Regions from separate parts of the Thalassospira sp. CH_XMU1420-2 genome, predicted to be linked through region 2. Evidence: predicted binding sites of a transcription regulator. Region 2 holds the regulator's gene; the other holds the start of a gene.
The links. The regulator LexA, encoded in region 2, represses DNA repair genes until DNA is damaged. The targets are predictions, from matches to a motif close to ATGTTCTANTTTGGTTC.
Positions count from the first base shown of each region.

Region 1: uvrA (excinuclease ABC subunit UvrA) is a predicted target of LexA. The motif match lies at 4,512-4,528, and genes of this name have one in related genera.

Region 1 covers NZ_JAYMEG010000003.1:550,490-565,754, reverse strand. Annotated here, with positions in the region: gene WA429_RS12285 (SIS domain-containing protein) at 1-979, shown strand, start outside; gene nagA (N-acetylglucosamine-6-phosphate deacetylase) at 979-2,115, shown strand; gene WA429_RS12275 (Gfo/Idh/MocA family protein) at 2,159-3,226, shown strand; gene fbaA (class II fructose-bisphosphate aldolase) at 3,247-4,326, shown strand; gene uvrA (excinuclease ABC subunit UvrA) at 4,539-7,367, shown strand; gene WA429_RS12260 (hypothetical protein) at 7,492-8,457, opposite strand; gene trmFO (methylenetetrahydrofolate--tRNA-(uracil(54)-C(5))-methyltransferase (FADH(2)-oxidizing) TrmFO) at 8,655-10,001, shown strand; gene WA429_RS12250 (hypothetical protein) at 10,061-10,642, opposite strand; gene WA429_RS12245 (phytoene/squalene synthase family protein) at 10,788-11,633, opposite strand; gene WA429_RS12240 (mechanosensitive ion channel family protein) at 11,639-12,811, opposite strand; gene WA429_RS12235 (NAD(P)-binding protein) at 12,921-14,273, shown strand; gene WA429_RS12230 (Mth938-like domain-containing protein) at 14,280-14,660, opposite strand; gene secF (protein translocase subunit SecF) at 14,787-15,265, opposite strand, start outside.
Region 2 covers NZ_JAYMEG010000003.1:731,708-746,972, reverse strand. Annotated here, with positions in the region: gene gltX (glutamate--tRNA ligase) at 109-1,515, opposite strand; gene WA429_RS13160 (ComEC/Rec2 family competence protein) at 1,642-3,807, shown strand; gene lexA (transcriptional repressor LexA) at 3,913-4,620, opposite strand; gene moaC (cyclic pyranopterin monophosphate synthase MoaC) at 4,779-5,258, opposite strand; gene trpC (indole-3-glycerol phosphate synthase TrpC) at 5,278-6,075, opposite strand; gene trpD (anthranilate phosphoribosyltransferase) at 6,072-7,106, opposite strand; gene WA429_RS13135 (anthranilate synthase component II) at 7,140-7,712, opposite strand; gene WA429_RS13130 (divergent polysaccharide deacetylase family protein) at 7,984-9,210, shown strand; gene trpE (anthranilate synthase component I) at 9,288-10,787, opposite strand; gene WA429_RS13120 (peptidyl-prolyl cis-trans isomerase) at 10,873-12,765, opposite strand; gene tpiA (triose-phosphate isomerase) at 13,097-13,852, shown strand; gene secG (preprotein translocase subunit SecG) at 13,950-14,285, shown strand; gene WA429_RS13105 (CTP synthase) at 14,411-15,265, shown strand, end outside.

The sequences.
Region 1 (15,265 bases), 180 kb from region 2:
TGCAACGCAGCTTGCCGGCAACAAGGACGCAATTGCCAAACTTGCTGACGATCTGCGCGCCAATCCACCGAAATTTGTTGTGACCTGTGGTCGTGGCAGCTCGGACCACGCGACCCTTTATGCCAAGTACCTTATTGAAAGTCAGTTGGGCATTCCGGTGGTATCGGCCGCACCCTCGATCGTATCAATCTATAACCGGTCGATCGCTTCAAAGGATGCACTGTTCATCGCAGTTTCCCAATCAGGCAAGAGTCCCGACCTTGTCAAAAATGCCGAGGCGGCCCGTGACGCAGGCGCGCGAACCGTCGCACTGGTCAATGTGGTCGACTCCCCGCTTGCCGAAACTGTCGATCATGTCATCCCCCTGATGGCTGGTCCGGAAACAAGTGTTGCGGCGACCAAATCCTATATCGCCACATTGTCGGCGATTGCCCAGATCGTCGGTGCATGGACACAGGACGACGCATTCAACAAGGGTCTTGGCAATCTTCCGCAATCCCTGCGCACGGCACTTGAAAAGGATTGGCTGGGGGCCTCGGAAACCATCGCCAAATCAAACGGGCTTTATGTCATTGGCCGCGGACCTGCCTTTGCAATCGCCCAGGAGGCCGCCCTTAAATTCAAAGAAACCAGTAGCTTGCATGCCGAAGCTTTCAGCGCGGCTGAAGTCAAGCATGGCCCGATGGCGCTGGTAACGCCGACCTTCCCGATGTTGGTCTTTTCACAGCAAGACGCATCGCGTGACAGTGTCGAGGACTTCCTGGCGGAAATGCGTGCCAAGACCGACAACCTGTTTGCAGCCGAAACCGGCTATGCGGACGTAAAGGGACACCTTCCGGTGGTCGAGGATATCCATCCGTTGCTTGCCCCGATTACGATGATCCAGACCTTCTATACACTTGCTGAAAGTGTTGCGCTGGCGCGCGGCTGTAATCCGGATGCTCCGCCGCATCTATCGAAAGTGACGGAGACGCACTAATGACCAGTTTTGCCATTGCAAATGCCCGCATTTTCGACGGGACAGAATTTCTCGACGGAATGGCGGTTGTTATACGCGATGGCAAAATTGATGCCATTTGCCCGGATACCGCCCTGCCCGACGGGATTGACGTTGTCGATGGCAAGGGACAGGTTCTTGCCCCCGGACTGATTGATGTTCAGGTCAATGGTGGTGGCGGTGTTCTTTTGAATGATCACCCGGATGTCGCTGGTATTCGCGCCATCATGGCAGCCCATCGCAAATTTGGCACCACGGCGATGCTACCGACCTTGATCACGGATTATCGTGACAAGATGGAAGCAGCCATTGCGGCGGTTGAGGACGCGATTAACGAAAACGTCCCTGGCATCGTCGGCATTCATCTTGAAGGGCCGTATCTGAACAAAGAACGCAAGGGTGTGCATTCAGCCGACATCATCCGCCCGATGGAAGATGACGCAATCGATCTTCTAAGCCGTCTTCCAAATGGCCGGATACTGGTAACAATGGCACCGGAAAAGGCCACCAGCGGGACGATCAAGAAGCTTTCTGACAAAGGCGTTCTTGTCTGTGCCGGGCACACGGCAGGTACCTATGACGACATTCAAATGGCGATCAGCGAAGGTTTGCGCGGCTTTACGCATCTGTTCAATGCCATGAGCCCCCTTACCCATCGCGAACCCGGTGTTGCCGGGGCTGCGATGGCGGATGATGCGACATGGTGCGGCCTGATTGTTGACGGTTATCACGTTCATCCGGCCGCGGTGAAGATTGCTGTAAACGCAAAGGCAACCGGCAAGATCATGCTGGTCACTGATGCCATGCCTACTGTCGGGGCTGCGGACAAGCGATTCAATCTTGGCGGGGAAGAAATCATTGCCACGGATGGCCGTTGCGCCCTTGCGGATGGGACACTGGCGGGCTCCGACCTTGATATGATTGGTGCGGTTCGAAATTGTGTGGAAATGGTCGGGATTGACCTTGGCGAAGCCCTTCGGATGGGATCACTTTACCCGGCTGCGTTCTTGAAACTGGATCATAAAATGGGGCGTATCGCCCCGGGTTATCAGGCGGACATGATCCTGTTTGATGGCGAATACAACGTGACCAGAAGCTGGATCAATGGCGCCGAATAACAGGTACAATCAATAATTTATCAGGTATTTCAGGAGGCACAAAATGAAGCCGGTTCGCATTCTTGTAATTGGGCTTGGCAATATGGGGATGTCCCATGCAAAGGCCTATCACGCCCTTGACGGGTACGAGATTGTCGGCATCTGTGCCCGGTCGCCAATTCCTGCTGATAAATTGCCGGACGGTTTTGCAAACTATCCTCAGTTTACCGATTTTCACACTGCCCTTGCCGAAACGAACCCGGATGCAGTTTCGATAAATACATATACCGAGACCCATGCGGACTTTGCGATTGCCGCCTTTGAAGCCGGTGCGCATGTCTTTATCGAAAAGCCGCTTGCAGCCACTGTCGAAGATGCCGAACGGGTTGTGGCAAGCGCACGCAAACATGACCGCAAGCTCGTGATTGGCTATATCCTGCGCCATCATCCGTCCTGGGAAAAGTTTGTTGAAATTGCCAAGACCCTTGGAAAACCGCTTGTGATGCGCATGAACCTTAACCAGCAAAGCAGTGGTGCATTCTGGGAAACCCATAAACGCCTTCTGAACAGCGTATCGCCCATTGTCGATTGCGGTGTTCATTATCTTGATATCATGTGTCTGATGACCGGGGCCAAACCGGTGTCGGTCAATGCAATCGGTGTTCGCCTGTCTGACGATGTCGCGCCCGACATGTATAATTACGGGCAGTTGCAAGTTCGCTTTGATGACGGTTCTGTTGGCTGGTACGAAGCCGGCTGGGGCCCGATGATCAGCGAAACCGCCTTCTTTGTGAAAGATGTTATTGGCCCGAAAGGCAGCGTATCAATCACCGATGTCGAAGAAAAAGGTGCTGGATCGGCTGACATCGATACGCATACCAAGACAAATGCATTGCGCCTGCATCATTCGGAAACAGACAGTGCCGGTGAATTTACCCGCACAGACGAGATTATCCGCACCGATGACGAACCTGATCATGATGGTCTTTGCCTGCGCGAACAGCAATTTTTCCTAAAGTCTATAACAGAAAATCTTGACCTGACGCAGCATATGGAAGATGCATTGGGCTCTCTACGGATTGCCCTTGCCGCGGATCAGTCGGTTCGCACGGGGGCACCTGTTTTACTCTGACCCCCAGGAGGAGTACCCACATGCCTTCCGTTAAACCCGGTGTTGTTACCGGTGCTGCCTATCGTGACCTTGTCGCTGCCTGCAAGCAGGACGGTTACGCCCTTCCTGCTGTGAATATTACATCGTCAAGCACGATGAACGCAGCCCTTGAAGCCGCTGCGAATGCCGGTTCTGACATCATCATTCAGCTTTCGAATGGTGGCGCACAGTTCTTTGCCGGCAAGGGCATCAAGGACGCCGATGCGGCCCGTGTCGTGGGCGCAGTCTCGGCTGCCCGTCATGCGCAGCTTCTTGCTGAATATTATGGTGTTGCTGTTGTCATGCATACCGACCACGCGAACCGCAAGTTCGTTCCGTGGGTCGATGAAATGCTGAAATGGAGCGAAAAGGCCTATGCCGAAACCGGCAAGGCGCTTTACAGCTCCCACATGCTTGATCTGTCCGAAGAATCGCTTGAAGACAACCTGTCGACTTGCGAAACCTTCCTCAAACGCATGTCCGCCATCGAAATGAGCCTGGAAATCGAACTGGGTGTAACCGGTGGCGAAGAAGACGGAATCGGTCACGAACTTGATACTTCAAGTGACGAGATCGACCCGCGTCTTTACACCCGTCCGGAAGAAGTCGAAGAAGCCTATCGTCGCCTTTCGCCGCTTGGCCATTTCTCGGTCGCAGCTGCATTTGGTAACGTCCACGGCGTCTACAAGCCGGGTAACGTCAAACTGCGTCCGGAAATCCTTTTGGAAAGCCAGAAGTTTGTCGCCGAGAAGCATGGTCTTGATGACCGTCCGCTGGACTTCGTGTTCCATGGCGGTTCGGGTTCGGAAAAAGAAAAAATCGAAGAAGCCGTCGACTATGGCGTCTTCAAGATGAATATCGACACCGATACCCAGTTTGCCTATGCCCGTCCGGTCGGTGAGTATGTTGAAGCAAATGCACGTGCTTTCAAATACCAGGTCGATCCGGAAACGGACAAACCCTACAAGAAAAATTACGACCCGCGTGTCTGGATCCGCGAAGCTGAACTGTCGATGGCAGCGCGCCTCGAAGAAGCCTTCAAGGATCTTGGTGCCACCGGTCGTTCCGTGACCAAAGGCTAAGCCATCTTTTGCTTTGTCTGACCCGTTGGGTCACAGGATTTATGAAACCCGCCGGACTTGTTCGGCGGGTTTTTTCATGCATTTTTGGGTGCGGCGATTGTGTAATGTCAGTCTCCTGACAAATACTGACAGGAACTGTCAGGGGTGCGCTTGCGTATAGTGTTTGCGTCCTCTATACACTTTCCGAACAATTCAGGAACAAAAGGCCCGACATGCTGACGAAAATTTCGGTTCGCGGTGCGAAAGAACACAATCTTCAGAACATTGATGTTGAATTGCCCCGCGATTCACTGGTGGTCATTACCGGCCTGTCGGGATCGGGTAAAAGTTCGCTTGCGTTCGATACGATCTATGCCGAAGGCCAGCGTCGCTATGTCGAAAGCCTGTCTGCATATGCCCGTCAGTTCCTTGAACTGATGCAAAAGCCGGATGTCGAATATATCGATGGTCTGTCGCCGGCCATTTCCATCGAACAAAAAACCACGTCGCGTAACCCGCGTTCGACCGTGGGGACCGTGACCGAGATTTATGACTATATGCGCTTGCTTTGGGCGCGTATCGGCATCCCCTATTCGCCGGCGACCGGCCTTCCGATTGTCAGTCAGACCGTGTCGCAGATGGTCGACCGTGTGATGGAAATGGAAGAAGGAACACGGTTGTATCTTTTGGCGCCGATCGTCCGTGGTCGTAAGGGTGAATACAAAAAAGAACTGCGTGATTTGCGCTCGCGCGGGTTCCAGCGCGTCAAAATTGACGGCGAAATGTATGACATCGATGATGCGCCGGAACTGAATAAAAAGCTGAAGCACGACATTTCTGTTGTTGTCGATCGGTTGATCGTGAAAGACGGCATCGCAACCCGCCTGGCCGACAGTTTTGAAACCGCTCTTGAACTGACTGACGGCATTGTTCTTACCGAAGATGCCAAAACCGGCGAAACAACCGTATTCTCGGCAAAATTCGCCTGCCCGGTTTCCGGCTTCACGATCGAGGAAATCGAACCGCGTCTGTTTTCATTCAACAACCCGTTTGGCGCCTGCCCGGCCTGTGACGGTTTGGGAACCCAGATGGAGTTTGATCCGATGCTGGTTGTTCCCGATGAAAGCAAGACGCTTGAAGATGGGGCGGTCGCACCATGGGCCAGCACCACGTCGAAATATTACCTGCAGACCCTGAAATCAGTCGCAAAGCATTTCGGCTTTAAAACCAATGTTGCCTGGGAAAAATTGCCCAAAACGGCGCAAGACATCATCCTGCATGGGTCGGGTGACGAAGAAGTCACTGTCACCTATGACGATGGATCGCGCAGTTACAAGGTTTCGCGCCCGTTCGAAGGTGTCATTCCGAACATGGCGCGGCGCTGGCGCGAGACAGACAGTCAGTGGGCCCGCGATGAACTGGCCAAATATCAGATGGTGTCGCATTGCCCAACCTGTGCGGGTAAACGTCTGAAGCCCGAAGCATTGGCTGTCAAAGTCGATGGTTGCGACATCTCGCAGGTGACGGATCTTTCAATTGCCAAAGCAGGTGACTGGTTCATCGCCCTTGAAGGCAAGCTGAACGAAAAGGAAACCGAAATCGCGCGCCGTATTCTGCGCGAAATTAATGACCGCTTGCGCTTCCTGCGCGATGTCGGGCTTGATTATCTTTCCATGTCGCGCACATCAGGCACCCTTTCGGGTGGTGAAAGCCAACGTATCCGTCTGGCGTCGCAAATCGGGTCGGGTTTGACCGGTGTTCTGTATGTGCTGGATGAACCGTCCATTGGTCTGCATCAGCGCGACAATGACCGCCTGCTCGATACACTTAAGCGGTTGCGTGATCTCGGGAATACGGTTCTGGTCGTTGAACATGATGAAGACGCCATTCGTGCGGCGGATTATGTGATTGATATGGGCCCGGGTGCCGGTATTCATGGCGGACGCATCGTTGCCCAGGGCACCCCGGAAGAAATTCAGCAAAACCCCGAAAGCCTGACCGGCAAGTATCTGGTTGGTCTTGAACAGATTGCCGTTCCAAAGGAACGTCGCAAAGGCAACGGCAAGTCCATCACGATCAAGGGGGCCAAAGCCAACAACCTTCAGGGCATTGATGTCGACTTCCCATTGGGCAAGTTCATCTGTGTTACCGGCGTGTCAGGTGGCGGGAAATCCAGTCTTGTCATCGAAACGCTATATAAGGCGCTGGCAAAGCGGATGCATAATGCCCGCCATCATCCCGGGGCACATGATGCAATTACCGGGATCGAGCTGATCGACAAGATCATTGATATCGACCAAAGCCCGATCGGGCGAACCCCGCGTTCGAACCCGGTGACCTATACCGGTGCCTTTACCCCGATCCGTGACTGGTTTGCCCAACTGCCGGAAGCCAAGACCCGCGGTTACAAGCCCGGACGTTTTTCATTCAACGTCAAAGGTGGTCGTTGCGAAGCCTGTCAGGGTGACGGTGTCATCAAAATCGAAATGCACTTCCTGCCCGACGTTTATGTCACGTGTGATCAGTGCAAGGGCAAAAGATACAACCGCGAAACGCTGGAAATATCTTTTAAAGGCAAATCGATATCTGATGTTCTTGATATGACGGTGGAAGAAGGCGCGGACTTCTTCAAGGCCGTCCCATCGATCCGTGACAAGATGGAAACCCTTAAACAGGTTGGTCTGTCCTATATCCATCTGGGCCAACAGGCCACAACCCTTTCGGGCGGTGAAGCGCAGCGCGTGAAGCTTGCCAAGGAACTGTCAAAACGGGCGACCGGGCGGACAATCTATATTCTGGATGAACCGACCACCGGTCTTCATTTCCATGATATCCGCAAATTGCTTGAGGTCCTTCATACCCTTGTTGACCAGGGCAACACCGTCGTTGTGATCGAACACAACCTTGATGTCATCAAGACTGCCGACTGGATCATTGATATTGGTCCCGAAGGGGGCGACGGTGGTGGACAACTGGTCGGCACCGGCACGCCCGAAGCCATCATGGCCAATGAGCGAAGCTATACCGGGCGCTATCTTAAACGGCATTTAGGGCTTGAATAACCAAAGGGCTGCTTTCACCAACCGCCGTTACAAAAGCCGCCACGATACAAAGAGAGGCACGAACATTTTCTATGATGTTCGTGCCTCTTTTCTTTTGGACCCTGTATGAGCAGGTATCTTTGTCCTAACTGTTGCTTGCCACCCGGTTTTCGACCCGCCGCACAAGTGCAGTGCTTAGTCGTTCACTAAACCCGGACAGAAACGCAAAAACCAGAACGATTGACAGTTGCCGTCCGGCCGGTGACGAACTGCTGATCTGGTCGAGGTCGTCAAGATTATGCAAATCGTCAAGCGGAATGGGCAACATCCCTGCCCGCAGCGCGAAAAGCACAATCAGGGCGAAACAAAATCCCATGCATGGACGGAACAGAAAATTGAAAAAGACCGATGATGGCTCCATCTCGGCCCATGGTGTCTGTTTGCCAAGCCGCATCATCATGCTGGTCAGAGCCCCGATCGCGCCAAAGCTGCCAACAAAGAACAAAAGATCATAGCTGAACCCGAAAAGCTTGCCGTTTCCGGTACTGATGATGGTGTCAATCTGAACAAACAGCAGCACCGCAAAAATCAATACGATCGGCGACAGGGCAAGTGCCAGTGCGGCAATACGCAGACTTTTGTTGAATGCCTTTTGCAGGGTTGTTTGCGGTGATGACGGTTTCGGGTGTTCTTTGGCCTCGTCCTGCAGATCATGCAAATAGCCATGAACGAACCCGTCACGGCCCTGGTTAAGTGCAAGAAGCATCAAAATCGCATCTGACTGCTTGCGCTCCCGGCCGGGATCATCAAGGGTTTCGTCTTCATTGCGCCACCAACGCAAAAACGCCCGTGTAACAAGGGATGCGCGCCATCCCTGACGTGTTGCAACCACATATTCGATCATGCTTTCGATGTCGGTGGCGGTGAAATTGCCGTCATTAAAGCCGCCGAATGGAAAACCGACCCTGCGTTCACTGTTATCAGGCTTTTCATTGTCCTGCGCGTCGCATCTGTCCTTGTCATCAATGATGACGGGGCGCCGCCGTGGCACCAGACCGATAACCGGGCAATGTGTGGGTTCGTATCCATATGGGTGATGCGGGTAGCTCATGTTGGCCCCAGTTTCACATATGTTTGACAGAACGGGTCTGGCATTTATGACGGGGAAGATGTGGCTTTGTGAATTATTCATGCCTGCATGCACAAAGCCCACGGGCAATATGGCGCAAATCACTTGAAATCTTCCCCCATGCACCGCTATGTGTGTGCCAAGCATTCAAACACATTCTTCGCGAGGAGTTCGCACACGTGAATACGGTGAAACCTGTTCATATCATTGGCGCCGGTCTGGCGGGCAGTGAAGCCGCCTGGCAACTGGCCGAGGCCGGTGTGCCGGTGGTTCTGCATGAAATGCGCCCGGTTCGCCCGACAGACGCGCACCATACCGACAAATGCGCCGAACTCGTCTGTTCAAACTCGTTCCGGTCCGATGACAAGGAATATAATGCCGTCGGCCTGATCCATGACGAAATGCGCCGTGCGGGTTCGATCATCATGCGGTGTGCCGATCAGCACAAAGTCCCCGCTGGCGGTGCCCTTGCCGTTGATCGCGAAGGTTTTTCGCAGGCGGTCACCGATGCGCTTGAAAACCATCCGTTGATCACAATGGAGCGCGGCGAGATTGATGGTCTTCCCCCCGAGGAATGGGAACAGACCATCATTGCCACCGGTCCCCTGACATCTGGTGCGCTGGCCGACGCTATCCGCAAGGTTACCGGCGAAGAAAGCCTGGCCTTCTTTGATGCGATTGCACCGATTGTCTATAAGGAAAGCATCGATTTCGACAAGGCCTGGTTCCAGTCGCGATATGACAAGGGCGACGGCAAGGATTACATTAACTGCCCGATGGATGCGGACGAATATAACCGCTTTATCGACGCCCTGATCGAAGGCGAGAAAACCGAATTCAAGGAATGGGAAAAAGACACGCCCTATTTCGACGGCTGTCTTCCGATTGAAGTCATGGCCGAACGCGGTCGTGAAACCTTGCGCCACGGGCCGATGAAGCCGGTAGGACTGACCAACCCGCACAACCCGACTGTAAAGCCACGCGCGATTGTTCAGCTTCGTCAGGATAATGCCCTTGGTACGCTTTACAATATGGTCGGTTTCCAGACCAAACTGAAATACGGTGCACAGATCGACGTTTTCCGCACCATTCCGGGGCTGGAAAATGCCGAGTTTGCCCGCCTTGGCGGCATTCATCGCAATACGTTCCTGAATTCACCGCGTTTGCTTGATGCAACACTGCGTCTTAAAGCCCGTCCTGATCTGCGATTTGCCGGTCAGATTACCGGTTGCGAAGGCTATGTTGAAAGTGCTGCAGTCGGTTTGATGGTTGGTCGGTTCACAGCTGCGGAAAAAGCCGGTGTTGCCATCCCCACCCCGCCGCTGGCGACCGCGATGGGCGCCCTTCTGAACCACATTACCGGTGGTGCCGATGAAAGCACCTTCCAGCCGATGAATGTCAATTTTGGTCTGTTCCCTGATCTGGAGCTGACCAAACGGGTCAAGGGCCGCGACCGCAAAAAGCTTTATACAGATCGTGCCATTCCGCTGTTTGATGAATGGCTAAGTGCGATCAACGCCGCCTGATATGACAAAAGCCGCATCTTCGGATGCGGCTTTTTCATTGGCACCAGTGCAATGCGCGACTAGTAGCTTTTCTTCTGACGGGTCAGTTTCCCGGTAACATCGCGGATTTGCTCGCCATCGCGGAACCGCCGGAAAATCAGATCCATATTGCCGTCTTCGTCAAGTTTCCGTTCATAGACCTGCATCTCGTAGCCGCCCTCGTCCGTGATATAAAGGGCGTGTATGGTCAAGGTCTTGTCAACGATACGGGCCCAAAAGAACGGCTCGCCCTTTAACGGGTCATTGGGAATGCGTTTCCCGAACAATCCCGAACGCATGGCACTGCCATAAATGTCGGGACGTTCGGTCGAATAAAACTCGATGCTTAGTGATACGTTCTTTTCGCGGCCATCGGCCTTGTGGATGACAGTCGCCCAATCAACGTTGAAACCGCGTTCTGTCTTGGCGATTGTAACGTCAAGATCACGTGCCTGCAGCTCACCTTCGGCATGTTCAATGGTCACCCCGTGATAGACCCCGACAAACGGGTCAATGCTGGCGGCCTGGCCAATTGATGGCAAAAATCCCATCAGGCAAATCACCCCGGCCAGCATCAGCCGGGTCAGCCAATCACGTCCGGGTCTGGAATGCGGATATGCCATATGAGCCCTCATTCTGGGTGGCTACTGAACGTTACGCCGCGAAATCAACGCGTTAATCACGCTAGCACGGACAGAACAAACCTGTCTTATCCTTTATCGTTAATGTAGATGATATTTTTGCAATATCCAGTCTGTCCGATGAAACCTAATATCGTTTCAACAGACCACTCACCATCAGACGGACACTGGCCGGGCGCGCCAAACCAAATTCGGCCGAGAACGGATCGAATTTCGCCTTGGCAAGTTTGCGCAAATATCCATCGGCCAGCACAGTCGGCAGGACTGCGGCATGTGCGCCCTTTGGAACAGCGCGGCGATGTTTGCGTGCTTCTTTGATGCGGCTTTGCGCAAGTTCGGCCAGTTCACGGGTCAGATTGCGAACTTCATCCTTCTTACGAAATTCGAAAATGTCACTTTGTACGACATTGTGGTGTTCCATCCGGTCCTTCGGCAGATAAAGACGTTTGGCGCGCCCGTGAAACACCATGGCGCGCATAATCCCGACCAACCCGTAAGCGTTGCCGGCAAGGCGCACAGCCTGCTGGCCCGCTTCATCCGTAACACCCAGTATACGTGCTGCAAGAACCGCCATCTGACCCGATGTTTGATCAATATATCGGTCAAGCTCTGCCTGATCTGCCGGTTGGCGATCCTCTAGATCGAATTCACGTGCGGCCACAACGGTTTCCAGATCGTCGACGGACAAAGCCCCGGTTTGCACCAGATTTGCCAGCGGTTCGACGACCTCATGCTTTCGGACCTTGCCTTCGGCGATTTCCGAAAGCGTATCGCGCCACCATTGCAGGCGGATATGGCCCAGCATGATCTCACTGACCATTTCACGGGTTTTCGAAACTTCCTGATTGAAGGCATAAAGGGTGAAAAGGTCTTCGCGCTTTTCCGGTGCCGCAAACAGGGCACACAGAAAACGGTCGCGGTCGTGGCGGCGCGTATAGTCTGCACAATGTGATAATTTTGGCGTATCAGTCATTCTGTTTATCCGATCTGACGTGCGGGTCGCTGATCGTTTTTGGTGTCGACAAGGTTATCAGGAAGGCTTTCGACATAAAGCGATTGGGATGGGAAGGCAAAGGCAGCGTCTTCTTCCTCGACGATGCGCTTGAATGCGATGATGTGGCGGTTACGAATTTCACGCCATGTAACCCAGTCAGTGGTCTTCGTAAAGTAATACAGATCAATATTGATCGAGCTTGCACCGAAATCGGACAAATGAACCATCTGCGCGACATTCGTCTGTGCGACGTCGTCGTCATTTTTCAGAAAGTCACGCAGCTTTTCAACAATCTGTTCCATCTGTTTGGCTGTTGTGCGGTATTCCAGTCCGATGACCATTTTAATGCGACGATGGGTCATGCGTGACCAGTTGATCACGGGTGAGTCCACAATCTGGGCATTCGGCATGGTAACAAGCGCCTTGGCAAAGGTCCGGACCTTGGTCGCCCTGAGGCCCACCTCCTCGACCGTTCCTTCGAAATGGGGCGTTTCAATCCAGTCACCGCGCTTGTAAAGATTGTCCGCAAAGATCGTCAGGCCGCCAAAGATGTTGGCAACCGAATCTTTGGCCGCCAGCGCCACAGCCATCCCGGCAAGGCCAAGCCCGCCCAGAAAGGCCGAAACATCAATTCCCCACCCTTCAAGGAAGATAACGAAGCCGATCACAACGATCAGCGTTTTGACCCCGCGGATAAAGAATTGCCGCAAGTCGTCACCAAGACCCGCACCAAACCGCCCGATCAGGCTGTTAAGTGACACCGCAACCGGTTCGACAGCCCGAAACAGGGCCCAGAACACGCAAAACATTGCTGCGATATGGACTGCCTCGATCAGGGGCGCATCAATCGCCACCGGCAGGTCCAGAAGCTCCACGGCGAAATACGCGCCAAGCAACATCACCAGCACCTGAAGCGGCAAGGCAAAGGCATCAAGGACATTTGCAATCATGCTGCGTTCGGTTTGATGCGCGATGCGTCTCAAAACGCCAAGTACCCCGCGCACCAGAACGCGCTTGAACACAAAGAATACGAACAGGACCAAAACCGCACCAACAAGCCGTCCGACTTCGCCGCCGCCAAGCAGATCGACCCAACTGTTCATTTGGTCGATGACTTCGGTGTTCAGGCTGTCCAGTTCGTTTGAAATTTCATCCATGGCTTGTAAGCTGTTCTGCTGTTAAGGTTATTTTGTCAGACCGAATGACACGATAACGTGCAAACCAGTTAATTCTGGCCTTGTATAACAATTAAAGTGGCGCAGGCATATGGCATCCTTCACGTCTGGGAAAGTTCACGTTGTTGGCGGCGGCCTTGCCGGGGCGGCATTGGCAACCCGGATGGCAGAAGATGGTGCAGAAGTCGTCCTTTATGACGAAGGCGAGCCGTTTGAAAGCCGTTGGACGCGTGGCATGCAAACCGCCCCTGAAAACCACAAAACTGCTGAACCCGAGATTTTCTATGACCCCGAAGGACTGGCTGCCGATTATTTTGCCGGTTTCCCGGAAATTCCCAAAAAGCTGATCCGGCCAGCCCATTGCGTGATCGGACTTAAACGAGGCCGGCGCAAACCAGCCGTTATTTCACTTGATCACGGTATCGCGCGTGCCCTTGTTGCCCGACGACTTGGCTTTGTCGCGCGCGCCTATACTGCCCTGGGTTTGTCGCGGCAACGCTTTGCCAGTGAAGAAAGCCGGGTTGATAACGTTTTGTCTTCGGGTGACTTCGATAGTGACGAACAGGCCAACCAGCCCGGCACATACCATCGCGATGCATTGGCGGTGTTGGCGGAAACATTGTTTTCGATCCCGGCGCACCGGTGTTCACGCGCCCTGTTGGCACGTGTTCTTGTTCCGAAAATATCCGCATTGTTTTCAAAGTCACATGAACCGGTATTCTCGGCCATTGATCCGATCATCCTGAATGACATTGCCCTTCCGACCTTGCGCGAACGATTTGTTGCCGCGGGTGGCACAGTGATGGCACGCACAAAACTTGGTGACATTGACAGTACATCGGAGTTCGCAACAGACTTGCTGTTTAATGATGATATTCAGGTGGTTCTGAAGCCAGGTGACGCCGTTGTGCTGGCGCTGCATCCACGGCCGCTTTGCGATGCGGTGCCTGATATCGGCATTCCACCAGCCCCTGCCCGCCGTCAGACCGTTGCCTTTGAAATGCGACGGCCATTTGCCGAACCAAGTTGCCTTCTGGTCAGTGACGACCTTGTCCGGGCAATCTACTGTCATCGCCGCCACGTGCAGGTCAGCCTCAATAGCAGCTTTCACATGCCGACCGACGGCACCACTGATCAGATTGTTGCCCGGGTCTGGCAAAGATGTCTGTGGTTATGCAATCAATATCTCAATGTCGATCTGCAAGCACGGTCTCGCAATGCTGACGGGATCGACCATCCGAAATTCAGCTTCATCGATGCCGAGGCCCCCTTCCCGGAATTCACACCGGGCCATGCGGCTTTACGTGATCGTTTGCGATTGCCGTGGAAGAACCTGTTTCTGTGCGGGGAATCGTTCCCGGCCGGTTATGCACCGGGCCCTGCTGCAATATTTGCCAGCGTAAAGCAGGTTCGCCATCAGTTGCAGTACTATCTGCGCGGCTAGCCTTGATCAAACCGCAATCAAGGCTGCGGCGACGCGGCGTGCTTCGGCGACAAGAACGTTATAGGTCCGGCATGCAGCACCGGTATCCATCGGTTCGATCACAATGCCATGTTCCTTCAATGCGTGGCGCCACGCCAATGGCACCGGCATCAGGCGGCTGCCCATACCAAGCAGCAGAATTTCGATCTCGTCTGCTTTTTCGATCACGCGGGCGAATGAGTCGACCGTGATATCGTCCATGGATTTGACATTCCAGGAATAGATCGATTCCGGAAACAGCAAGACCGACCCATTGACGGTTTCTTCGCCAAAGCGGAACAGACCGTCACCGTAACTCGACACCAGATTGCGACCTTCGGCAACAAGTGGGCTGACTTCAAGTGACATGGCAATCCTCATATGGTCTGGTGCGCAGTTTTCCACCCGGTTCAGGCAGAAAGCCAAAAGAAAAAGGCCGGGGCGTTTTCGCACATCCCCGGCCTTCTTGCAAATTCTAGATCATCCGATCAGCGATCAGGCTTTTGCTTCCTGACCTTCTTCGGCTTCCGGAATTTTCCGTTTGAGACGCAACACAATCAGAAGCGGCGATGCCACACAGATCGATGAATAGGTCCCGATCACGATGCCAAAGATCAGCGCCATGGTGAAACCGCGGATCGCCTCGCCGCCAAAGGCAAACAACGCAATCAGCGCCAACAAGGTCGTGAACGACGTCATGGTCGTACGCGACAATGTCGAGTTGATCGAAAGATCAAGCAGATCCGGGATTTCCATTTTGCGGAACTTGCGCAGATATTCACGGATGCGGTCAAACACAACGACCGTATCGTTGATCGAATAACCTGCAACCGTCAAAACCGCCGCCAGCGTTGCCAGATCAAACTGCACACCAGTGATCACAAAGAAGCCAACCGTGATCACGACGTCATGCAAAAGCGCAACAACGGACGCCACGGCAAACTGCCATTCAAACCGGAACCAGATATAGATCA
Region 2 (15,265 bases):
TTATTTTTCCTTCCCTGTTTGAACGAACACGGTTTCAAGTTGGGTGCAGCATAATGCTGCGGCGCATTAAGCGCAAACAGACTATTAGTTTTTTATAATTCGCTGTTGTTATGCATCGAAATGTCGGATGCGTTTCAGCGTTTGCTCTTTGCCAAGCACGATCATTACTTCGAAGATGCCTGGTGAAGAATTGGAACCGGTAAGCACCGCCCGCAAGGGCTGCGCAACTTTTCCGAGTTTAAGATCAAGTTTCTCGGCAGTTGCACGAACACATGCGTCAACGTTCTCTTCGGTCCAGCTTTCAAGCGCTTCAAGACTGTTGGCCAATTCTGCAAACAGACCTTCAGGTGCGCTATCGATCAGGGACTGAGCTTTCTCGTTAACGGACAATACGCCGTCAGTAACATAGAAGGCCGAAGATTCGGCGAGCTCGATAAGTGTCTTGGCCCTTTCTTTAAGGCCTGACATGCCATTGATCAAGATTTCTTTTTGCGCTGCATCAATTGCATCGGTTCCAATAATGGCCGCAACCCGTTGGGAAATCTCGTCTACAAGCCGTTTATCGTCGGCCTGACGCATGTAAATGCCGTTAAGGTTTGTCAGCTTCGCAAAGTCGAAACGTGCCGCACCCTTGCCAACATCCTTGATGTCGAACCATTCGATGGCCTGTTCCTGGGAAATGACTTCATCATCGCCATGACCCCAGCCCAGACGCAGGAGATAGTTGTTCACGGCTTCCGGCAGGAAACCCATCTCGTCGCGATAGGAGTCAACACCCAGCGCACCATGACGTTTCGACAGTTTCGCACCATCCGGCCCGTGAATAAGCGGAATATGGGCAAAGGTCGGAACATCCCAGCCCATGGCGTCATAAAGGGCCTTCTGGCGGAACGCGTTGGTCAGGTGATCGTCACCGCGAATGACGTTGGTAACGCCCATATCATGGTCATCAACAACAACCGAAAGCATATAGGTCGGGGTGCCGTCACCACGCAGAATGACATAATCGTCAAGCTGTTCATTGGCGACACGGACTTCGCCCTGGACCTGATCATTGATCACGGCATCGCCATCCTGCGGTGCCTTGAGACGCACGACAGGTTTTACATCTTCCGGGGCTTCTGACGGATCGCGATCACGCCAGGTGCCGTCATATTTCATCGGGCGACCTTCGGCGCGGGCCTTTTCACGCATCGCGGTCAATTCTTCGGGCGTGCAATAGCAATAATATGCCTTGCCGGCATCCAGCAATTGTTGTGCAACTTCGGCATGGCGGTCGCGACGGGCGAACTGGAAGGTCGGTTCATCGTCTGCGGTCAGGCCAAGCCAGTTGAGCCCGTCAAAAATGGCTTCGACGGCCTCGGGCGTTGAACGTTCGCGATCGGTATCTTCAATACGCAGCAAGAATTTGCCGCCGGTGTGTTTGGCATAAAGCCAGTTATAAAGGGCGGTGCGTGCGCCGCCGATGTGTAAAAACCCGGTCGGAGACGGGGCAAAACGGGTAACAACCGTCATTCAATCTATCCGCTATCTGGATGTTGTCGCTTGTCGTATGGACTTTTGGCGTGCAGGCTATAGCACAAATGACACGCTGTTGCACCACAGCCGATGTTAGATAGAAACTAAGCTTAAGGCGGGCTATTGGACATTCGTCGCAATACTTTTACAAGAAGTATTAAAAAACAAAGGCTTGCGGGGTTTTTCTCGCAAGTCATATTTGTTGTTACAAGCCAAAGAAATAAATGGTTTCTGTCCTCTGTTATCTTCTTTGGGTTGGGATGTGCCCTTTATTTCTTGCTTCCTGCGCGCATTTCCGTTGCAGAGATTTCAGTTACCGTGATTCTTTCGGTCTGCGCGTTCTGGATGGTTCGCAGCAAAGCCTGGCTGGCATTTTTGATGCAACTGATGGCCAGTATTACAGCAGGTTGTTTGATCAGTGCCTTGCATACGGAACTGGGACCGGAAAATATCCCGACCAGAACCCTTTATTCGACCGAAATCACCGGAACTGTCATCGGTATTGAACCCCGCGGCAGTCGCATGCGCGTTACCCTTGATCCGACAAATATTCAGGGTCTTTCCAATGATCAGATCGGCTGGAATATCCGGCTCAGTTTTCTCGGTGACAGTGCGCTTTCGATCGGTGATGAGGTGCGCGTAAAGGCACGGTTGTTTCCCCTGCGCCCGCCGTCGGTTCCCGGTGATCCCGATTTCGCGCGCAACCTTTATTTCAGCCAGATCGGCGCAACCGGGTTTGCATTCGGCCGTCAGTTCGAAGTGTTGAGCGAGAAGGGTGCATATGAAAACAAAGGGATAAGGGCCGTCGTTGAACACCTGCGTCAGAAAATATCCGACGTGATCAATCGATATGTAACCGTGCCCGAGGCCGGGATTGCCAAAGCATTGATCATCGGTGAGCGCGGCGATGTCACTGCTGAAATTGCCGAGGATCTGAGAAAATCCGGGCTGGCCCATCTTTTGGCAATTTCCGGATTGCATATGGGGTTACTGTGCGGAACCGTTTTCTTTCTGGTGCGTCTGGGGTTGGCTGCGATACCGGGGATCGCATTGCGCTATCCGGTCAAAAAATGGGCGGCACTCGCGGCCGCCGGGGCGGGGTTCATTTATCTCGGATTGTCGGGGGCAACAGTGCCGACGCAGCGGGCCTTTGTGATGTTGCTGGTTGTATGGATTGCTCTGTTGCTTGATCGCCGTGCCATATCGTTACGGCTGGTGGGGGTGGCCGCACTGGTTGTTCTGGTGTTAAGGCCCGATGCGGTGCTTGGTGCCAGTTTTCAACTTTCCTTTGCGGCTGTCGGGGCACTTGTTGCCTTTTATGACGGGCCCGGCCGCCGTTGGCTTGACCGTCATGGCGGACGTCCGTGGCATGAACGTCTTGTGATCTATATGGCGGGGCTTTTGATCACCAGTGTCATTGTGACGGTTGTGACGGCACCTATTATCGGATTTCATTTCGGGCGGATATCGGTGCTTGGCATTGTTGCCAATCTGGTTGCCATTCCGATAATGGCATTCTGGGTGATGCCGTTAATTGTCCTGACGCTGGCATTGATGCCATTCGGGTTGGCGGGCGGTGTGCTTGCGCTGATGGCGCCCGGATTGACTGTTCTGATCAAAACAGCATCCCTTGTCGCCGCCCAGGAATGGGGATTGTGGTATGTGGCCGGGCTCGGTGATGTGGCAACCGCCTGTTTGTTGCTGGCAATTGCGTGGGCCGTGATCTGGCGCGATCAGGTTGCCCTTGTGGTGTCCGGGCCGCTTTTGATCATCGCCATCATTGCGCAGGTGACCCATCAAACGCCGGATGTTCTTGTATCGGGTGATCAGGAAAGCTGGGCCGTTTATGACAGGGAACAGGAAATCCTGCATGTGGCGGACGGGCTTGGTGATTTCCAAAAATCCCTGTGGATGAGCCGTTTTGGCATCCGTCCGGAAGATGAAGCCACAAGAATAAGGCATTGTAACAACGATCCCTGTCTTGTGGTCACTGGCGCTGGTGATAAGGAAACTAGGACCATTGTTGCAACCAGTCTGGCCAATCCGTTCTATGCCTGTCGTAATGCCGATCTTGTGATTACGCTAAAAAATGATTTGCCAATCCGAACCTGTCGCCAGGCCGGGGCGCGGGTGATGATTGATGATGACGTTTTGTGGTGGCAGGGCGGTGTGGCCCTTGATACGGCTAAACTTGATCAGGGAAGGTCGTCATTTGAGACCGTGCGGGCAATATCCGGTCACTGGCCATGGATTGTGATTGGCGGTAAAGCTGCTCCATCGCAACGGTAATCAGTGGTCGTACCTGGACCGGGTCGGATGCACTGATCCCGAATACAGAAAATCGCCTGTGTGAAAATCACAGCGGGCGATTTTGTGTGTGTAGTTGTCGGTGGCTTAATACTGACGCAGCAACCCGACCAGGCGGCCCTGAATGCGGACGCGATCCGGTGACAGGGCGCGGGTTTCATACCGGGCATTGGCCGGTTCCAGAAGAACCTCACCGCGCCCGCGTTTAAGGCGCTTAAGGGTCGCTTCGCTGTCATCGACAAGGGCAACGACAATCGTGCCATCATGGGCCTGCTCGCACCGCTGGATCAGGACGGTATCACCATCAAGGATGCCGGCCTCGACCATGGAATCACCCGATACTTCAAGTGCATAATGATCGCCTGATCCCAAAAGGGCAGCGGGCACCTGAACCATGGTGCTTTGATCACGCAATGCCTCGATCGGGGTACCCGCAGCAATGCGACCATAAAGCGGAAGCGAAATGGCTTCGCCGGTTTCGGCAAAGGCCGTGGGCACGGTTGCCGGACGATGGGGGGCTTTGCGCGCACTGGCAATGGATGTGACGTTGTTCGGGGTTTCGGGGGTGTCATCGTCGCTGTTCTCCGGAAGCCGGATGACTTCCAGGGCACGGGCGCGATGCGCAAGACGGCGGATAAAACCGCGTTCCTCAAGCCCGGTAATCAGACGATGGATCCCTGATTTGGATTTAAGGTTCAGGGCCTCTTTCATTTCATCGAAAGAGGGCGAGATACCGTGATCGCGAAGGTAATTGTCAATATAGACCAGCAACTCATATTGCTTGCGCGTCAGCATGATATTTCCCGAACCTGTAGCAAGAACAAAAAGGATACATAAATGTTCTACTTTAGTTCTTTTGTCGGGTCAAGCGCATCGGGCCAAAAACAACGGATTGACCGTAATTCAGGCAATAATTGCGGGTTTTGAATGGTAGCCGCCCGCCCGCAAACACCCTAATCGGCGATGAAAGTCCCCGATTTCCCGCCTTCCTTGCGGGTGACGCGGATATCGGTAATCTGCATGGCCTTGTCGACAGCCTTGCACATGTCAAATACGGTCAAGGCGGCGATAGAGGCCGCGGTCAACGCCTCCATCTCGACACCGGTCTTGCCGGTGGTCTTGCAGGTCGCAGTGATATCGACCCCGTCAACATCATCGGCCAGTTCAAGATCAACCGTCACCGATGTCAGGGGCAGGGGATGGCATAGCGGGATCAGATCGGGGGTCTTTTTTGCTCCCATGATCCCGGCAAGCTGTGCGATGCCAAGAACATCACCCTTTTTGTGGCCACGATCGGCAATCAGCTTTGCCGTTTGCGCAGACATCAATACCCGCGCCTTGGCAATGGCAATGCGGGTGGTATCGGCCTTGTCCGAAATGTCCACCATCACGGCGTTGCCACCGGCATCAATATGGGAAAGCTTGTCTGTCATGTGCTTTGCCAGTCCCAGGTCAGGCCGCAAGACCAAGGAGGTTGCGGGTTGCCGCAGTGACGTCGTCCTGACGCATCAGGCTTTCCCCAATCAGGAAGCACTGCGCACCAACCTTGGCCATGCGTGCAAGGTCTTCGGGCGTGAACAATCCGCTTTCGGCGACCAGAAGACGGTCGCTATCGACCATGCCAGCCAGTTCCTCGGTCGTGGTCAGCGAAATTTCCATGGTCTTGAGGTTACGGTTATTGACCCCGACCAGACGCGATTTCAGTTTCAGGGCACGTTCAAGTTCCGGCGCGTTGTGAACTTCGATCAGAACATCCATGCCAAGGCTGTGTGCCGCATCTTCAAGTTCGGCAGCCAGTTCGTCTTCAAGGGCTGCCATAATCAAAAGGATGCAATCGGCCCCCAAGGCGCGTGCTTCGGTGATCTGATAGGGATCAACCATGAAATCCTTGCGCAATGCCGGAAGGCCAACCGCCGCGCGCGCCGCGACAAGATAGCTGTCATCGCCCTGGAAATAGGGCACATCGGTCAGAACCGAAAGGCAGCTTGCCCCGCCAGCCTGATAGGCCTTTGCCAGTTCCGGCGGATTGAAATCGGCGCGGATCAGACCCTTGGACGGGGACGCTTTCTTGATTTCGGCAATCAGGCCATAACGGCCATCGGCAACACTGGTTTCAAGGGCCTTGATAAAGCCGCGTGGCGCTGATTGGGCTTTGGCTTCGGCTTCAAGCGTGGCAAGGCTTTTGCGGCTCTTGCAGGCGGCAACGTGTTCGCGTTTGTCGTCGCAGATTTTCTTAAGAACGTCGCTCACGCTGCGTTTCCTTCGTTGGTAATGGTGACAAGACCCTGAAGCGTTTCTGCGGCCTTGCCGCTATCAATTGCTTCGGATGCCTTTTTGATGCCATCGGCAAGATCGCTGGCAACGCCGGTCACCACAAGTGCCGCCCCGGCATTCATCAGAACGATATCGCGATAGGCATCTTTTTTCGCTGCCAGAAGGTCAAGAATGGCCTTGGCATTCACATCCGCATCGCCGCCCTTAAGGTCATCAAGCGTTGCTGTCTCAAACCCGAAATCGCCCGGGGAAATTTCAAAGGTCCTAACATTGCCGTCTTTGACTTCGGCGACAAAGGTCGGGCCCGTGGTCGAGATTTCATCAAGACCGCTGTGGCCATGAACCACCCATGCATGAACCGACCCAAGACGATTGAGCACATGGGCAACCGGTTCGACCCATTCCTTGGCAAAGACGCCAAGAACCTGGCGTTTGGTCTTTGCCGGGTTGGCAAGCGGACCCAGCAGGTTAAAGATCGTGCGTGTGCCCATTTCAACGCGGGTCGGCATCACGTGACGCATCGCCGAATGGTGACGGGTCGCCATCATGAAGCACAGCCCAATCTCGCGGAGGGCCTTTTCCAGCAATTTCATATCGGCATCAAGATTGACACCAAGCGCCATCAAAACATCAGCCGAACCCGATTTCGACGATGCCGCGCGGTTGCCGTGTTTGGCAACGGTCGCACCTGCAGCGGCGGCAACAATCGCCGCACCGGTTGAAATATTGAAGGTTCCACTGCCATCACCACCTGTGCCACAGGTATCAACCGCATTTTCCGGGGCAATGATGCCGGTGGCCTTTTCACGCATGACACGTGCCGCACCGGTAATTTCGTCAACGGTTTCGCCCCGAATGCGCAACCCCATCAGGAAAGCCCCCATTTGCGACGGGGTTGCCTGACCCGACATCAGCACGTTAAAGGCCTGTTCGGCCATGCTTTCGGTCAGCTTTTCACCATCTGCGACTTTGGCCAGAATTGGCTTCAGATCATTATCAGTCGACATTCGGGTTTCCTCGGTTTGCGGTCCGGTGTGGTTTCAGGCGCCGGTAAAGTCGATAAAATTCTTTAACAATGCGTGGCCATGTTCCGATGCGATGCTTTCGGGATGGAACTGAACGCCATGTATCTGATGGGTTTTGTGCCGAACGCCCATGATCAGACCATCCGCGCTTTCGGCCGTGATTTCAAGACTGTCAGGCAAAGTTTCGCGTTCAATCACCAAAGAATGATAACGCGTTGCTTCAAACGGGCTTGGAAGACCGGCAAAGACGCTGGCGCCTGAATGGTTCATGGCATCGGTTTTGCCATGCATGCATTCGGGGGCGCGAACAACCTTGCCGCCAAAAGCCTGACCAATCGATTGATGGCCAAGGCACACGCCCAGAAGTTTGACTTGGCCGGCTGCTTCCCTGATCAGATCAAGACAGATACCCGCGCGTTCGGGATCACAGGGGCCAGGTGAAATCACAATGCCTTCGGGCTTGAGAGCAAGCGCATCTTCAACGGAAATCTCATCATTGCGGCGCACTTCGACCTCGGGGCCGAGTTCGCGCAGATAATGCCACAAATTGAATGTGAAGCTGTCGTAATTATCGATGAGGAGATACATCGGAAAAGGCGCCTGTGCACATGAAGGTCGGCAGAGAATAAACGCCCTTGCCGCTACGTCAAGCGGAAGCAGGGTAAGGGTTTTTTCCTACAGCCGGTTGTTGTCGCCCGCGCATAAAGGATCTCTTAACCCGGTGCTAACCAGCACCGATTTAAAACATCCCGACAATATCCGACATGATCGGTCTATAATCACCATATGGGAAGGAGCTGCGAAGGTCATCTTCGCAGAGCCGACGAGCGACCCAGAAAACGATACTGGAGACCACCGCGTGGCACGCCGGGCAACGACCGCCAAACGAAAAAAGGCGGCACCCAAAAAATCCAACCGCAAAAAAGCTGCACCGAAAAAGAAATCGGGTGGCATTGGCCGCCTGATGCTGGGGGGTGCCTTTGTTGCGGGAACGCTGTCGGCCATTATTGCCGTTGGCAGCATGCTTGAACTTGACCGGGCGTCCGACGAGTTCGGCCGTGCATCCGATCAACGTGCACCCGACTACACACTTGCGGCACCCGAAACAAAGCCGATGCTGCGCAAGGATTATCAGCTTCCCGACACACCGCCCTCGGGTATTCAGGGGCGTACAGGCTATCTGATTGATGAAAACGGGCGCCAGACGGCAAATCAGACCAAAAATCAGGGGCAGGGTGGGCAAAACCTGTCCGATTTCGTCGAAAACCCGAAACCAGACTCCAAAACATCGGTCTTGCCTGGTGAAAGCGGTACGGATAGCCCGGCGCTGACAACTGCTACGCCGACAGACAATTCTGTGCCCTGGCGCAAATTTGCGGCCCTTGCCCCCGATGCCGGGCAGAAACCGGTCATTGCAATCGTGATTGATGATGCCGGTCTGGACCAGCCGCGCACCGCGCGCACGGTCAAACTGCCCGGACCGATCACGATTTCCTATTTGCCCTATGCTCGCGATTTGCAGCCGCAAGTCAATGCCGCACGCACTGCCGGGCACGAGGTCATGCTTCACATGCCGATGGAACCGTCATCTGCTGCGGTGGATCCGGGGCCGCACGCGCTGCTTGCGACCTATGATCGTCAAAAAATCCTCAGTGAAATGAACTGGATGCTTGACCGGTTTGACGGTTATGTCGGTGTGAACAACCATATGGGCAGCAAATTCACATCCGATCCGGAACGGATGCAGATCGTGATGGAAGTCATGAAGTCGCGCGGATTGATGTTCCTTGATTCGCGTACAAGCGCCACATCGGTCGGCTATTCGACCGCCAACAAATTCGGCGTTCCCGCCATCACACGTGACGTTTTCATCGATGATGCGGATGATGCGGAAAAAATCGCAGAAATGCTTGCGCGCACCGAACGTGTAGCTGCCAAACAGGGATATGCGATTGCCATTGGTCATCCCCGTGACCTGACGATCAGTGCCCTTCAAAAATGGATACCCGAAATCGAAGCACGCGGCTTTGTGCTTGTACCGGTCACGGATATCTTGCGCCGGTCATCACAAAGCGTAACCGGTTAGTTCAATATTCTGAAAAATGCAGACATAAAAGGGGCCGCAAATGATTGCGGCCCTTTGGTATTTGATCAGTTTGGATATTACGCAAATCGGTATGCTTCGCGGGCCGCGGCCATCAGTGCGCCAGCCTTGTTGCGGCATTCCTTGTGTTCAAGTTCCGGTTTGCTGTCGACGACGATCCCAGCACCAGCCTGAATATGGATTTTCTCGTCCTTGATGACGGCGGTGCGCAGCGCGATACAGGTATCCATTGATCCGTCGGCCGAGATATAGCCGATACATCCGGCATAAATACCGCGCCGTACCGATTCCAGTTCATCAATGATTTCCATGGCCCGAACTTTGGGGGCACCCGATACGGTTCCGGCCGGGAAGCCGGCCTTGAGCGCATCCATCGCGTCATATTTCGTTTCGTCAATCTGACCGACGACATTGGAAACGATATGCATGACGTGGGAATAATATTCGATCTGTTCGCGATCCGTGACGCGCACTGTGCCCGGTTTCGACACGCGGCCGACATCATTGCGACCAAGATCAAGCAACATCAAATGCTCGGATCGTTCTTTCGGATCATCCAGAAGGTCCTGGGCCATGACCTTGTCGTCTTCTGGCGTTTTGCCGCGCCGGCGTGTACCGGCAATCGGGCGAATGGTGACTTCGCCGTCGCGCAGGCGCACCAGAATTTCCGGGCTGGCGCCGACCACCTGGAAACCACCAATATCAAGATAGAACATGAAAGGTGACGGGTTGATCCGGCGCAGCGCACGATAAAACGCAAAAGGCGGCAACTGATAGGGCAGCGTATAGCGTTGCGACAGCACCACCTGGAAAATATCGCCAGCCCGGATATATTCCTTGGCCTTGTCTACCATGTCATAAAATCCGGCTTCATCCACGCTGACCTTCGGATCGGGCAGGGTATCGGGCACGGATTTGGAACGGCGATCGATGAACAGATTGCGCTGGAACTGCATGACCACGTCATTCAGACGCGCACAGGCCAGATCATAAGCCGCATTGGCATCAATGCCGTCTTCCGGGCGGACCGGGGTGACGACGGTTACAGTATCTTCGATGGTGTCAAAGCTTGCCGTGACGGTAGGGCGAATGAAAATGCCATCAGGTACGCCAAGTTCATCCTTGTTGCTGTCTGGCAGCTTTTCCATCAGGCGCACTGTGTCATAGCCCATATAGCCAACCAGACCAGCACTCATTGGCGGCAGGCTGTCGGGCAGTTCGATATGGCTTTCGGCAATCAGCTTTTTCAGGCTTTCAAGCGGGGCTTCGCCTTCGTCGACGAAGGCGTCGGCATCAGCCATCGCACGGCGGTTCAGTTCGGCCTTGTTGCCAAAACACCGCCAGATCAGGTCGGGTCTAAGGCCCAGAAACGAATACCGACCGCGAACAGCGCCGCCTTCAACAGATTCAAGCAAATAGGTATTGGGCATGCCTTCGGCGATCTTGAGGAAAGCCGAAACCGGCGTATCCAGATCTGCTGTCAACGCGGTCCAAAGAACCTGTGAGACGCCGTTATCGTAATTTTGCTTGAAGCTGTTGAAATCCGGTTTGATTTCCATGGTCTATCCAAATGTTGGTCTTGGTCGTAAATGTCATAAAAGAAAAAGGGCGACCGGATCAACCGGTCGCCCTTTTGTGTGGCTGTCAGTTTGCAGCGGACGGGGCGTAAAGCCCGTTGATCACGCTGTTATTGACCGTGACCGAGATTTCATCACGCAGATAGTCAAGATACTGCGACAGGATATCTTCATTGATTGCCTGTTTGAGTTCATCATTGACCGGCTGGGCATCAGCGGTTTCGACATTGGCTTGCTTGATTTCGTCAAGACGCACAACCAGGACGTCTTCACCGGTCTGGATCGCCTTGGCCTTGCCGTCTTCAAGCGTGAAGAGGGCTGCTGCAACCGCCGGATTGACATCGGCACCAAGGCCCTGTCCGGTCCGCTTGGTCAGGCCGCTTTCCTTGACCGATGCGCCATTTTCCGATGCAACTGCTGAAAGGTCGGCACCCGATGTGTTGACGCTGTTGGCAAGTTCTTCGGCCTTGGCAACCATCAGTTTCTGGCGTTCTTCGGACTTCCAGGCGGCAATGACATCTTCGCGGACATCTTCGAACGGGCGCAGTGCCGACGGCGTTACATTTTCAACCCGGACAACATAACGGGTGCCCGATGCGGTTTCTTCAAGGAAGCTTTCCTCGCCGTTTTCAAGCTCGAAGATCTTTTCATTGATCTCGTCAGCCCCGTCGATGTTTTCGCCGGCAAGACCTTCGCCACGGACAATACCGTTAAGCTTGTAGGTCTTTGCACCGACATCGCGTGCAGCGTCTTCGATCGGGGTGCCAGCACCCAGTTCTTCGTCAAAATTGGCCGCCAGATCATAGATCGCGTCTTCGGCCTTGAACTGTTTGATGCCGTCGACAATCTCGTCGCGGACTTCGTCAAGCGACTGAACGCTGCCCGGCGTTACCGAGGTCACACGCAGGATATGCCAGCCAAGTGCTGTTTCAACTGGTTCGGAGAAACCGCCTTCCGGCAGGGCAAAGGTCGCTGCACTCAGGTCAGGCAAAATGTCGTTGGCGGTGAATTCGCCAAGCTTGACCATCGACTCATCCATGCCGGCTTCCTTGGCCGTTTCCATGAAATCGGCACCGCCCTGAAGGCTTTTGTAAGCTTCGCGTGCGGACTGTTCATCACCCGGCGCAAACAGGATTTGCTCGACAACGCGCTTTTCCGGGGTCTGGAATTCGGCTTCGCGCTGCTTGTAGGACTCCGCGATTTCGTCTTCGGTAACAGTGACCGTCGCAATCAGGTCCGCAGCACTCAGCGTTGCAAGCGTTACATCACGGCTTTCCGGTGCCGTGAACTGCGCTGCATTGTCTTCGTGGAATTTGCGAAGGGTGGCGTCATCTGCAACGGCGATATCATCGAACTCTGCACCATTCAGGGCAAAGAACGACCCGCGACGCTGTTCATTACGATAGGCAACAATCTGCTTTGCCAGCATTTCAGGAACAGCCGCCGTGCCGGTCAGGCTGCCGACAACCTGCTGGCTCATCAGATCACCACGAACACCTTCGATGAATTCCTGTTCGGTGTAGCCCGCAGTGTAAAGAGCCTGAAGGAAACGGTCGCGGCTGAACTGGCCGGTGGTCGGGTCCTTGAAGTTGTCCGACGCAAAGATGGTATCGCGGACTTTATCGTCGCTGATGCCGATCCCCATATCCTTGGCGTCTTCACGCAGCACCTTCTGCGAGACAAGCGACTGAACCGTATTGTTCAGAAGACCCATCTGGACAGCTTGTTGCTGGTTGAAATTCGGGCCGAATACATTTCGCATATTCTGCACGCTGCGCTGGAAGGCGCGTTCCAGTTCGACCGGGGTGATCTTCTGGCTGCCGATTTCGGCAACTTCACGCGATGTGCCAAGATTCAGCATCGATGCGTTCAGGCCCCAGATAACGAAGCTCAGTGCAATCACGCCAAAGATCACTTTGGCAAAGATTGATTTCGAAAATGTGCGAATGCCAGCAAGCATATGATAAGCCTAACAATTCGTGGTTTGGTGTCGATATAATGTATCGACAGCTTTTAATTATGATCGCCCAGGGACGCAAATCCCGACGAAATTGCCGGGCATCTTAATGGCGAGAGGTAACAGCGGCAACAGCCGATTGCATAGAAGATCATTGCAATTCCAAACGAAATGCATGAACGCGTGTTTTCCGGGACTTGGCCCGGTGCGGTGGACATGCTAAAAGCCGCTTCGAAATTGATCCTGTAACAATTCGTAACGATTGCCATTGATGCAATATCGAATTGTTATCAAAGGAATTTATCTGAAATCGACCAGCACGAGGTAGCTTCCCATGACCCAACGCCGTCCCCTGATCGCCGGAAACTGGAAAATGAACTGTTTGCGTGCGGATGGTCTTGCGCTGGCATCCGGACTTGCTGCAAAGGCATCCGAAAAGGGAACTCTGGGCTGCGATATTCTTGTTTGTCCGCCCGCGACACTGCTGTCTGATGTGGTTGGCGTCACCAAGGATAGTGCAGTTGGCGTTGGTGGCCAGGATTGCCACGCAGCCGTATCGGGTGCGCATACCGGTGATATTGCTGCACCCATGTTGGCTGATATCGGTGCTGGGTATGTTCTGGTCGGTCATTCGGAACGTCGTGCTGATCATGGTGAAAGTTCGACGGATATCCGTCGCAAGGCCATCGCCGCACATGATGCCGATCTGGTTGCTGTTGTTTGTGTCGGTGAAACCGAACAGGAACGCGATCTTGGTGCGACCCTGTCTGTTGTAAACGGGCAGGTGGCTGTTTCGGTTCCGGACGGGGCAACCGCAAAGAATACCGTGATCGCCTATGAGCCGGTCTGGGCAATCGGAACCGGACGCACCGCAAGTGTTGCCGAAGTCGCCGAAGTTCACACCGCGATCCGTGCCGAGCTTGTCAAACGCTTTGCCGATGGGAACGAATTCCGGATTCTTTACGGTGGTTCGGTCAAGCCGTCCAATGCGGCGGAATTGCTTGCCCTTGAAGATGTCGATGGCGCGCTTGTCGGCGGGGCGAGCCTCAAGCTTGAAGATTTTTGGAAAATTATTGAAACTTGCGCCTAGCCAACAGCCATAAAACGCGTTAAATACGCATCAAATTTATGCCCGATCCGGGCCAAATTGCGTTCGGATCGGAAGTTAGGACAAGAGTTTCGAGACCATGCAAACAGTCATTCTGGTAATCCACCTTCTTCTTGCGCTTGGCTTGATTGCCGTCATTCTCGTGCAGCGCAGCGAGGGCGGTGGGCTTGGTATCGGCGGTAACAGCGGCGGCGGAGGCGGTGGCTTCGGCGTGATGAGTTCACGCGGCGCTGCGAACCTGCTGACCCGTACCACTGCGATTCTGGCAGGTGCATTCATGATCACCAGCATCATTCTTGCACTGCAGTCCAACAGCCACACCAAGCCAGCTTCCATTCTGGAACAGGCACCGGCTTCGGCCCCGGCGGTTACTGAACCCGCCGAGGATACCGGGCCCGCGGCTCCGACCCGCTAAACAAATTAACCGACGACACGAGGCGGCAAACTTGCCGCCTCAATTTTTGATTGTTGTATTCCCCGGTTCGTGATGCACTAAACGGCATTGAACCGAGGCTTTGTGCTTTGAGATGAGGCAAAGAAATGACTCGTTATATCTTTATTACCGGTGGCGTTGTTTCTTCGCTGGGCAAGGGCCTGGCTTCCGCTGCTTTGGGTGCTTCGTTACAGGCACGCGGCTTTACAGTTCGTCTGCGCAAGCTTGATCCGTATATCAACGTTGATCCGGGCACCATGAGCCCGTACCAGCATGGCGAATGCTATGTGACCGAAGACGGTGCCGAGACCGACCTTGATCTTGGTCACTATGAACGTTTTACCGGCGTTTCTTCGCGCCGTTCCGACAACGTGACCACCGGGCGCATCTATTCGAACGTGATCGCCCGCGAACGCCGCGGTGATTATCTTGGCGGGACCGTCCAGGTCATTCCGCACATCACCGATGCGATCAAGGAATTCGTTCAGTCTGACGCGACCGAGGATTTTGTGCTTGTCGAAATCGGCGGCACGGTTGGCGACATTGAAAGTCTGCCATTCCTTGAAGCGATCCGTCAGATGGGCAACGACCTTGGTGATGGTCGCACGCTGTTCATGCATCTTACCCTGGTGCCCTATATCTCGACCGCTGGCGAGCTGAAAACCAAACCGACCCAGCATTCCGTCAAGGAACTGCAAAGTGTCGGTATTCAGCCTGATATTCTGCTTTGCCGTTGTGATCGTGAAATTCCGATCAATGAACGCCGCAAGATCGCGCGTTTCTGTAATGTCCGCGAAGCAGCAGTCATTCCGGCCTATGATGTCGATAACATCTATCAGGTGCCGATCAGCTATCACCAGTATGGTCTTGATAGCGAAGTTCTCCATCACTTCGGTCTTCAGGCCCAGGACCCGGATCTGGCACCGTGGGAAAACATCTGCAACACCATCCGCAACCCGGAA